DNA from 3 places in the Sinorhizobium numidicum genome. Region 2 is predicted to be linked to each of the others. Evidence: riboswitches for the same ligand, from Rfam matches in the RefSeq annotation. Region 2 holds a riboswitch; each other region holds the start of a gene.
The links. Region 2 has a riboswitch for cobalamin ahead of PYH37_RS22160 (DUF1636 family protein). Riboswitches for the same ligand answer to the same signal wherever they lie in the genome.
Positions count from the first base shown of each region.

Region 1 (3,270 bases), 1.4 Mb from region 2:
TCGCGACCGGTTCGCCTTCGGAAAGTATGGCGCAGGCTCTCTCGATCGCCCGATCCGGCTCGATGCGCGTGTCGATGATTTCGGCCATGGCGTTTCCATTCCTTTCCGACGCTTCCTTAAAGGAGGTGTCGCGAAAACAGAACGATTTTCTGCGTGCGAGGGCTGGTCAGAGGTTGCGGATGATTTTGCGCAGCGCCTCGTCTGCGGCGCCGAGCATCAGCACGTTCTTGAGCGCTATCATCGGATCCTGTGTGCGGAAGATCAGTCCGTTGCCGCGAACGTAGCGATTGACGACCATGTGCCGATCATAGGCGTCGGGTTCGATGGCGACGGCGAAATACATGCGCGAATAGCCCGGCTGTATTCGATCGAAGAAATGCGTCTCGTCACCAAGCTCGGAGAAAAAGTTCGCAAAGTAGAAGGCCCAGGTGACCTCTCGCGAGTGGGCCAGATGCGTTCTGGCGCCGGTCACATGGCAGTAACCAAGGTGAGGACTGTTGGCGAGCGTCCGGTGAAAGATCATCTTTGGAAAGCGGATCGAAGCATGGAAGCTGTTGATCCGCTTGTGGGTCGTCTCGCCGGCTGCCGTCAGTTTGCGTCCGGTCCGCTCCGCGACTTCGTCATGTGTCAGATAGCGCCGCTGCTCGGCTATCCAGTGGCGGCGCCGATCGATGCGGCCCGTCCTCAGGAACTCGGTATGGATTGCAGCCTTTGGTGCCAGGGCGGGTGCCCTTTCGGCCGCGTCGTAATATCTGAGCTTTGCCATCGACGTTAATGCGCCACCCTGCCGGTGAAACGGTTGATCCGTTAGCGGATGCTAAGTGATCAGGGTTAATGAATGTTTTCCGCCGGGGCGCGCTCGATGCGGGTGTCGCAAAAGGGCGAGCCTCTTTCGCAGCCGAGACTGCGCTGCCGAAAAAATCGCCAATTGCTCAAGTTTTCCGCTATCGCGTTGTTTACAAATGGAAAATATCATTTCTTACATGACGCGCAGATGCCGGAATATCTGTCGTCTTTCTGGAAACGGATGTCGCGAACCGGCAGTTGTCAAGGCTATCCGCCGGCTTAGATACCCACACTCAAGGTGCCGCCTTAGGGAGGGCGGAGAATTGGGAAGCCGGTCAAATCCCGGCGCTGCCCCCGCAACGGTGGTGGAGCAAAAAGCCTCGGCACAAGGCCACTGGACAAATCGGTCCGGGAAGGCGCCGGGCTGGTCCTTCGTGGACTGCTCCAGAGCCCGGAAACCAGCCTTGAAGCGAAATCAACCGTAACTGGTTGCGGCGGGCAGCCGGATCGGAACCACATGGCGCGCCGGCGTCATCGCCGGCGTTTGGTTCCTGTCCTGCCTCTCCGAAACGTGGCGAATGAGGATGGGACATGGACATTCAGAACGACATGCTGCGCAAGCTGAAAAGCCGCCGCAACGGGTACAGCCTCGACCGGGCTTTCTATATCGACCCCGACTATTACCGCCAGGATCTGGAGCATATCTGGTACAAGGATTGGCTCTTCATCGGCCATGATTGCGAAATCCCAAGAGCCGGGAATTATTTTACGGTCCAGGTCGGCGACTATCCGATTGTCGTCGTTCGCGACCGGCAGGGGACCATCCGGGCGCTGCACAACTCCTGTCGCCACCGCGGCTCGCGCGTCTGCGCGCAGCAGAAGGGCTCTTCGGCCAAACTCGTCTGTCCCTATCATCAATGGACCTACGAACTCGACGGCAGGCTGCTTTTCGCGCGGCAGATGCCCGAGGGCTTCGACCCCGCCCAGCACAGCCTGAAGCCGGTGCACTGCGAGACCGTTGGAGGATATATCTTCATCAGCCTCGCCGACCAGCCCATGGATTTTCAGCCCTTCCGCGACATGGCGGCAGGCTATCTCGCGCCGCATCGCCTTGGCGAAACCAAGGTCGCCTACGAGAGCACCATCGTCGAGAAGGGCAACTGGAAGCTCGTCTGGGAGAACAATCGCGAGTGCTACCACTGTGCCGCCAACCATCCGGAGCTCTGCCGGACGTACCCCGAGGCTCCGACGGTCACCGGCGTTCAGGCCTCGATGGACGATCCGGAAATTGCCGCCCATTGGGCGCAATGCGAGGCAGCGGGGCTGCCAAGCGCTTTCAAGATCTCGCCGACCGGCCAGTTCCGCACGACGAGAATGCCGTTGATCAACGACGCCGAGAGCTACACCATGTCGGGTGAGAAGGCCGTCCGTAAGCAGCTTTCCGCCGACGTCAACGCGAGCCGGATCGGCACGCTGCTTCTCTTCCACTACCCGACGACCTGGAACCACGTGCTCGGCGACCACGCGATCACCTTCCGCGTCTTGCCGCTGGGGCCCGAATTGACTGAGGTCACGACCAAATGGCTGGTCAACAAGGATGCGATCGAAGGCGTCGATTACACGATCGAGGAACTCACCCATGTCTGGACGGAAACCAACGATCAGGACCGCCGTATCGTTGAGGAGAATGCCTTCGGCATCCGCTCGCCGGCTTATGAGCCCGGTCCCTATTCGGCCGAGCACGAGGGGGGCGTGATGCAGTTCGTCGAATGGTATTCGAACTTCATGCAGAACCGCCTTCAGGGCGCTGCCGCTCCTCTCTCGCGGGTGGCATGACCCATGGAAATGGCCGCCTCCTTCCGCCATTTCGATGAACTGCATCCCTGGATCGATCGCCAGCACATGCTTGAGTGCACTTCGACGGTTGCCGAGACTGCGGATGTGATGACTTTCACGTTCCGGTCCGACAAACCGGCCTGGTTCCGTTATCTGCCGGGACAGTTCGTGACGCTTGAACTGCCCGTCGGCGAGGAGTCGGTGATGCGCACCTATACTCTATCGTCCTCGCCCTCGCGTCCGCTCTCGGTGGCCGTCACGGTTAAGGCCCAGGCGGACAGCGTCGGTACGCGCTGGATGTTCGACAATCTGAAGCCGGGCATGACGCTGAAAGCGCTCGGGCCGCTCGGCGATTTCAGCTTCGTCCGCCATCCGGGCGAAAAATATCTTTTCGTTTCGGCCGGTTCCGGCATCACCCCGATGATGTCGATGACGCGCTGGATGGGAGATTGCGCACCGGAAACGGATGTTACCTTCATTTCCTGCGCGAGACGGCCGGACGATCTTCTGTTCAAATCCGAGCTTGAAGTTCTCGCCCGTCAGATGCCGCGGCTCAATCTCGGCTTTCTGGTGGAGGGACACGAGGCACGCCACGGTTGGCACGGATTGCGCGGCCGCATCGATGCGACGAAGCTGCCGCTGCTTGCG
Region 1 is NZ_CP120368.1:906,229-909,498, forward strand. It holds gene PYH37_RS15400 (L-threonylcarbamoyladenylate synthase) at 1-88, opposite strand, end outside; gene PYH37_RS15405 (DUF6656 family protein) at 167-766, opposite strand; cobalamin riboswitch at 1,066-1,267, shown strand; gene PYH37_RS15410 (aromatic ring-hydroxylating oxygenase subunit alpha) at 1,378-2,622, shown strand; gene PYH37_RS15415 (FAD-binding oxidoreductase) at 2,626-3,270, shown strand, end outside.
Region 1: linked by a shared signal. The riboswitch ahead of PYH37_RS15410 (aromatic ring-hydroxylating oxygenase subunit alpha) and the one ahead of PYH37_RS22160 (DUF1636 family protein) in region 2 are both predicted to bind cobalamin.

Region 2 (3,270 bases):
TTCGAGAGCTGGATGCCTCGGCGGGCGGAAGCGAGAAGGAAAAGCGGGAAGCATAGCCTTCGGCGGCCGCATGTGCCGTCGCGTGAACGCCGAAGGCGGTGGAAAGGGCCGATGGCCGCAGCACCTCTTCGGGGCTCCCGAATGCAGCGAGCCGACCTTCCGTGATGATCGCGACATCGGTCGCGAACTCGGCCGCGAGATTGATGTCGTGGAGCGTCGTGACAATGGTGAGCTTCAGCCTCTTCAGGAGCTCGATAATTTCGAGCTGATGGCGGATGTCGAGATGGTTGGTCGGTTCGTCCAGAACGATGATGCGCGGCTCCTGCGCCAACGCTCGGGCGATCAGCACCCGCTGCTTTTCGCCGCCCGAAAGAGTGGCGAATTGGCGCCTGGCGAGATGCGCGAGATCGAGATGATCGAGCGCGTGCGCCACCTGGTTCCGATCCCGTTCCGTCCAGCCGCGCATGCCCTCGCGCCGTGGGATGCGGCCCATCATCACCACATCGCGTACGCTGAAGGGAAAATCGCCGGGCATCTCCTGCAGGACGACGGCGATGGTCTTTGCCGCCTCGCGCGCCGTCATCGCCCAGAGATCGACGCCATCCACCTCGATCCGACCGGCAATCGGCTGCACCGCGCGATAGAGGCAGCGGAGCAAGGAGGTCTTGCCGGCGCCGTTCGGGCCGATAATCGCAAGCCGGCTGCCCGGCCCGATGGAAAAGCCGATATTGCGGACCAGCCGCAGGCCCGGACGCGGCCCCCATTCCAGTCCCTCGACGCTGAGTGCCGCGCCTTGCTCAACGCAGCTCATGAGACACCCTCCCCGCCGTCACTGGAACCATCCCACGCTCTCCTCGGAAACGAGGAGCGCCGCAGGAGTGCGGGCGAGCGTGTTGCCGGTGAGACCGGCGCAAAAAAACGGGTTAGCAGCCGCATCCCGCTCCAATGTAGAAGGATCTGCTGCATGCATTATGCCGCCGCCGCCTTCGGCGTGGGCGGCGGCAAAGCTGACGAGATCGTCGACATCCTCTTCCGGCGCGATGTCACCGAAGAGGTAGGTCGCCTTGGCGGTTGCCTGGAAGGCGATCGTGCAAGGCCGCGTGCAGCCGGCCATGCACACCGTGCCGGCGATGGAAAAATCCTCGCCGAGCGGCTGGCCGAGTGCCGAAACGCTGCGGTTCAACAGCGCCAGCAGTTCGGCGCCGAGCCGGCAAGGCCCGCCGGTGAAGCGGCAATCGGTCGATACGGTTATCTTGTGCTGTCGGAAATTCGCCATGTCTGTTCTCCGCCGGATTGGGCCGGAGAGAAAATGGCGAAGATGCAGTGAAGCGGTCGCCCGCTGTGCCTGAGCCAGTTCTTTTCCATCGGAACACCCCGTCCGTTGTGGTTGATCGGTTCGATGGCAGGTCTCCTGGCTCGCGGGTCGCTGCGCATCCACGTCTTCCCGGCTTTTCGCCAGTGACATGGTGTGAATGCGCTTTCCGCTCACAGTTGCGGGGGCAGCCACGGTTTCGGCCCCTTCTGGGTCGTCCTCACCGTGTTCCCTTTTCAGCCACTGCCGAGTCACGGCAGCAGCACCATCGCACTCTTGGTGGCACGAATCGCCGCACGAGGCAACGGGTGGAAGGGAGGCGGATGCGGATATCAACACGGTTGGCCCCGGCAACAATTTGCGATGCGTGATCGTTGTTATAAAATAACATTACGTGCGGCAAGAAAAATTTGGCTGGAAGCTCCCGTATTCGCGGTGGGGATGCCTCGCCGCGATACTGCCGCCCGACTCAGCGCACCAATGGCCATACCCACATCAGCATCGGCACGGCGACGAGCACGATCACGATCGAGAGCGGCAGGCCGAGACGTGGATAGTCGCTGAAGCGATAGCCGCCGGGGCCCATTACCAGCGTGTTGCACTGGTGGCCGATCGGGGTGAGGAAATCGGAGCCGGCGCCGATTGCCACCGCCATCAGGAAGGCGTCCGGGCTATAGTTGAGGGCCGTCGCGAAGCTTGCGGCGATCGGCGCCATGACGAGCACCGTGGCCGCATTGTTGAGGAAGGGTGTGACGGCCATGGCGGCAATGAGGATAAGGGCGAGTGCGCCGGCCGGCGGCAGGCCCGAGGCCACACCGCTGAGCCAGCCGGCGATGAGATCCGATCCACCGGTTGTGCGCAGCGTATCGCTGACCGGGATCAGCGCCGCCAGCATCACGAGGATCGGCCCATCGACAGCGCGGTAGACGTCGCGCAGTGGAATGACGCGGAAGACCACCATGGCGAGCGCGGCCGCAAAAAAGGCGACCGGCACCGGCACGACGCCGACGGCCGTCGCGCCCATGGCCGCCGCTAGAACGAGGATCGGCACGGTCGCATAGCGGATGGTGCCTAGCAGGATTTCCCGTTGGGCCAACGGCAGACAGCCGAAATCCTGGAGGAACGACGGCAATTCCCGGCGCGTTCCCTGCAGCACGACGATATCGCCGGCCCGCAGCCTTATGCTGCCGAGGCGCTGCTTCAGCCGCTCGCCCTGGCGGCTGACGGCAAGCAGGTTGACGTTGTGCCTGTTGAAGAGCGCGAGACGCTGCGCCGACATGCCGATGAGCGGCGAGCCGCTGGCGATCACCGCCTCGATCGCCTCGATCTCGACACGCGCCTTGTCGTTCGGCGTTGGCGAACGATCGCCGGAGATCTTCAGCTTCGCCTGGGAAACGATGCGGTCGAGCGCCGCCGGCCCACCTTCGAGCAGCAGGATATCGTCGGCTTCGATCGCTATGTCGGGCAGCGGCGCCAGATGCGTGCCGCGGCGGAATATGGCAATGACGACCGCGCCCCCGTCGCCGAGCTTGACCAGGCTGCCCAGCGGCTTGCCGATTGCCGGAGAACCGGCCGGGACCACCGCCTCGGAGGTGTAGTCGGTGATCTCGATCGCGTCATGCACTGCGGCCTGCTGGCTCTTGCGCTCCGGCACAAGCCGGTAGGCGAAAAGCAGAAACACCGCGCCGACCAGCGCCAGCGACGCGCCGACCGGCGTGAAGTCGAACATGGTGAAGCTCTCGCCGGTCAGATCCGCGCGCATCCGCGACACGACGACGTTCGGCGAGGTGCCGACCTGCGTCATCAGCCCGCCGATGAGCGCGCCGAAGGCCATAGGCATCAGAAACACCGAAGGCTGCACATTCGAGCGCCGGGCGAACTGAAAGGCAACCGGAATCATGATCGCGAGCGCCCCAATATTCTTGATGAACGCGGAAAGCACGGTGACGGTGACGACG
Region 2 is NZ_CP120368.1:2,286,706-2,289,975, forward strand. It holds gene PYH37_RS22155 (ABC transporter ATP-binding protein) at 1-811, opposite strand, end outside; gene PYH37_RS22160 (DUF1636 family protein) at 830-1,276, opposite strand; cobalamin riboswitch at 1,385-1,597, opposite strand; gene PYH37_RS22165 (SLC13 family permease) at 1,782-3,270, opposite strand, start outside.

Region 3 (3,270 bases), 210 kb from region 2:
CGAAGAATGATCGCCGTCGGATGGAATGCAGCAATGGCAGCGTCATCGTCATCGGCGGCGATAATGACGGCGCTTGTGCCGCGCTCGATGACACCATCGCTCGGATGGAGGACAATCTCCGGGAGCTCAAAGCGCAGCGCCAGGGGCTGCTTTCGGGCGGCAATGACGATATGCGCCGGCGCATTCTCGCGGCGATGGAAGTCAATGACTGCACGGGGGGACCTAGCGAGAATTGGGACGCGAGTCAGGACCAGTTTGCCGGCGCAGCCGAGGAAGGGACCGAAGTCCGCCGCAACATTCTTCGGGATCTCCCTCCGGACAGCGAAGACTATCCGCTGCTCTTCGACGGCTCCGGAATGCGCGATGTTCCGTCGATCGATGAAGGCGGTCTCGGCAGCTTCAGAACGATGTGCGTGCGCACCTGCGACGGCGCTTTTTTTCCGATTTCGTCGAACGCTACTCCGGCCGACTTCTCCCGCGACGCCGAGCTTTGCCGGGCACGGTGTCCCGGTGCCGAGACCGAGCTCTATTATCACGTGCTCGCCACCGAGGAGAGCGACCAGATGGTGTCCGCCTCGACCGGGAAGCCTTATACCGAACTCTCGACGGCTTTCGCCTATCGCGCGCGTGGCGTCGGTGCCCCCGGCACCTGCGGTTGCCAAGTTCCGAAGATCGCGGCCAAGACCAGCAGCGGAAATACCGCAGCCGCAAGCAAGCTTTCGGCCGTCTCCCCCTCGGTCATCACCATTGATGGCAAAATAGAGCCCACCACCGGACGGGCGAGCTCAAGGCCGGTGGAAGAGCGTCGCTACGATCCGGCAAAAAGCAACGTCCGCCAGGTTGGTCCGATCTTCCTTCCCAAGGAGGAAAGCGCGATCGATCTCAAGCATCCGACGGGACCAGGTTATCAACCGCTGCAGGAGAATTGACCTCGACACTCGTTAAATCTCCTGCAGACGAAAATGCCCTTACGGGTTGACCACTGGCTATTTGCTCGCCTTACAAACGTCTTTGGGCATAGACCCTCCGCCCTGGCGGACACCCCATCCTTCCTCGAAAACCAAGTCCTCCAGCGGCAGGCGTTCGCGCCAGCCCTTCACCGCAAGTTCAGGCTGTTGATAGAGCCGATCCACAAAGCCGAGGCAGAGCCACGCAACGATCTCGATATGCGCCGGTATGCCCAGGATCGTTTTGATCTCGGCCTCATGGAAAATGCTGACCCAGCCGACGCCTACGCCTTCGGCACGTGCTGCCAGCCAAAGGTTCTGGACAGCACAGACGGTCGAATAGACATCCATCTGCGGGTTATGCGTGCGCCCCAGCACCACCGCGCCGCCGCGCGTGCGGTCGCAAGTGACGCAAATGCTGAGCGGTGCCTTGCGAATGCCTTCGAGCTTCAGCGAACGATATTTCGCCTGCGTCTCGCCTGAAAACATCTCCGCCGCCTCTTCATTGGCGCGCCGGAATGCCTCCCAGACCTTTTCCCGCGTTTCGTTGCCGCGGACGAGGACGAAATTCCAGGGCTGCATGAAGCCGACCGACGGTGCATGATGGGCGGCGGCAAGCAGCCGGGCAACCAGCGCATCGGGCAACGGCTCGGGAAGAAATTCGTCGCGCACGTCGCGGCGCGTTTCGATGGCACGGTAGACGGCGGCGCGCTCGTCCGGCGGGAAAGCATCGGCCGCGGCAAGACGGCCCTTCGGGTCAGGCAGCATCGTTCGATCCCCAACAATGCACAACCTCCCGCCGTCCGCGCGGGGCCGGTCTATCTCGCCAGGCCGGTCTTCTGACTTTGGATCGCCCGATCGCGCCGCCTTCCCAAATCGCTTCAAGATTCAGTGGCAAGGTTGTGAAAAAGCTCAGAACCTACTCTGGCGCGACCGTCCCCATCACAGCGTTGGGCACGTACCGGATTTGCACCGGCTTCCCGATTCTCCCGCCTTCGCGGGCACCTGACGGGCGCATATGGTCACACTCGTCGTCGGATGGCAAGACGAGCGGAAGGCCGGAGCGGACTCCTCCGCCGAGGGCTCACAGCGGTGTTGCCGGATGCGGCGAAGCATCATAGGCGCCCCAGATCGACTGGTCGAAGCAGATCACCGAACCGGTCATAAGACCGGATTCCGCCGAGGAGAGATAGGCACAGGCGCGCGCGACCTCTGCAGGATCGACGAGCCTGCCGAATGGCTGGCTTGCCGACGCCTTCTCGAGCCAGTCCACAGAGGCCCCGTGATACTCGCGCTGGATGCGGTCCTCGCCCTCGGACGCCATCCAGCCGATGTTCAGGCCGTTGACCCGGATGCGGTTGCGCAGCAAGGCGTAGGCGGTGTTCTTGGTCAAGGTCTCCAAGGCACCCTTCGATGCGCAATAGGCGGCGATAAAGGGTTGACCCGCCTTTGCCGACATCGAGCCGATATTGACGATGGTGCCCTCCGTCTTTTCACGCCGCATCACCTTCACCGCTTCCTGCATCAGGAAGAACGGGGCGCGCACGTTCACCGCGAACATGCGGTCGAAGAGCTCCGGCGTGGTGTCGAGGATCGTCCCGCGATCGGTGATTGCGGCAGCGTTAACGAGCGCGTCGACACGGCCGAACTCCTTGTCGCAGGCCGAAACCACCTGGCGGGCGTCCTCCACCCGCTCGAGGTCGGCCGGGACATAGACCACCTTGGTCCCGGTCGCCTCGGCAATTTCAGCCGCTCTCGTCTCACCTTTTGCAGCATTGCGCCCGCAGATGACGATGCCGGCGGCACCGCGTTCGGCGAAGAGTGCCGCGATCGTCGCGCCGAGCCCCTGCGTGCCGCCGGTGACGATGGCGATCTTGCCATCCAGCCTGCCATAGTCTTTGCTCATCAAAAATCCTCCCCTGGTAACTGATCCAAGCGGTTCGGCTCCCGCAGCCACTGCGCCGGGGCCCGTCGTTATCTGGCCGTGTCCGTCAGCTTCTCTTCTTTACCGCCTGCTCGGCAAGCGCCTGTGCGAAGGCCTCGCTGCTCCAATCGGCCGCAAGCGCCTCATGCATCAGTTGCGCTTGCGTCTTTGGCGCCAGGCCCCCTATCGGCGGATCGCGATCGAGATTGGTCGGGAACGAATATCCCTCGGCACAGGCTGCAATGGCGTTGGCGATTTCGCCGGTCGAAAGCGTCCCACGGGCCGCGAGCGCCTTCAATGCCGGATAGAGCACGGTGCTCATCCGCTCGCGGTCGACCGTTTCCATTGCGCGCCCGAAGGCAGACGAGACCTGCAGCAGGTTCGCCACGCGCTTGATAT
Region 3 is NZ_CP120368.1:2,072,434-2,075,703, forward strand. It holds gene PYH37_RS21115 (DUF2865 domain-containing protein) at 1-929, shown strand, start outside; gene bluB (5,6-dimethylbenzimidazole synthase) at 987-1,715, opposite strand; cobalamin riboswitch at 1,760-1,971, opposite strand; gene PYH37_RS21125 (SDR family oxidoreductase) at 2,032-2,853, opposite strand; gene PYH37_RS21130 (phytanoyl-CoA dioxygenase family protein) at 2,939-3,270, opposite strand, start outside.
Region 3: linked by a shared signal. The riboswitch ahead of bluB (5,6-dimethylbenzimidazole synthase) and the one ahead of PYH37_RS22160 (DUF1636 family protein) in region 2 are both predicted to bind cobalamin.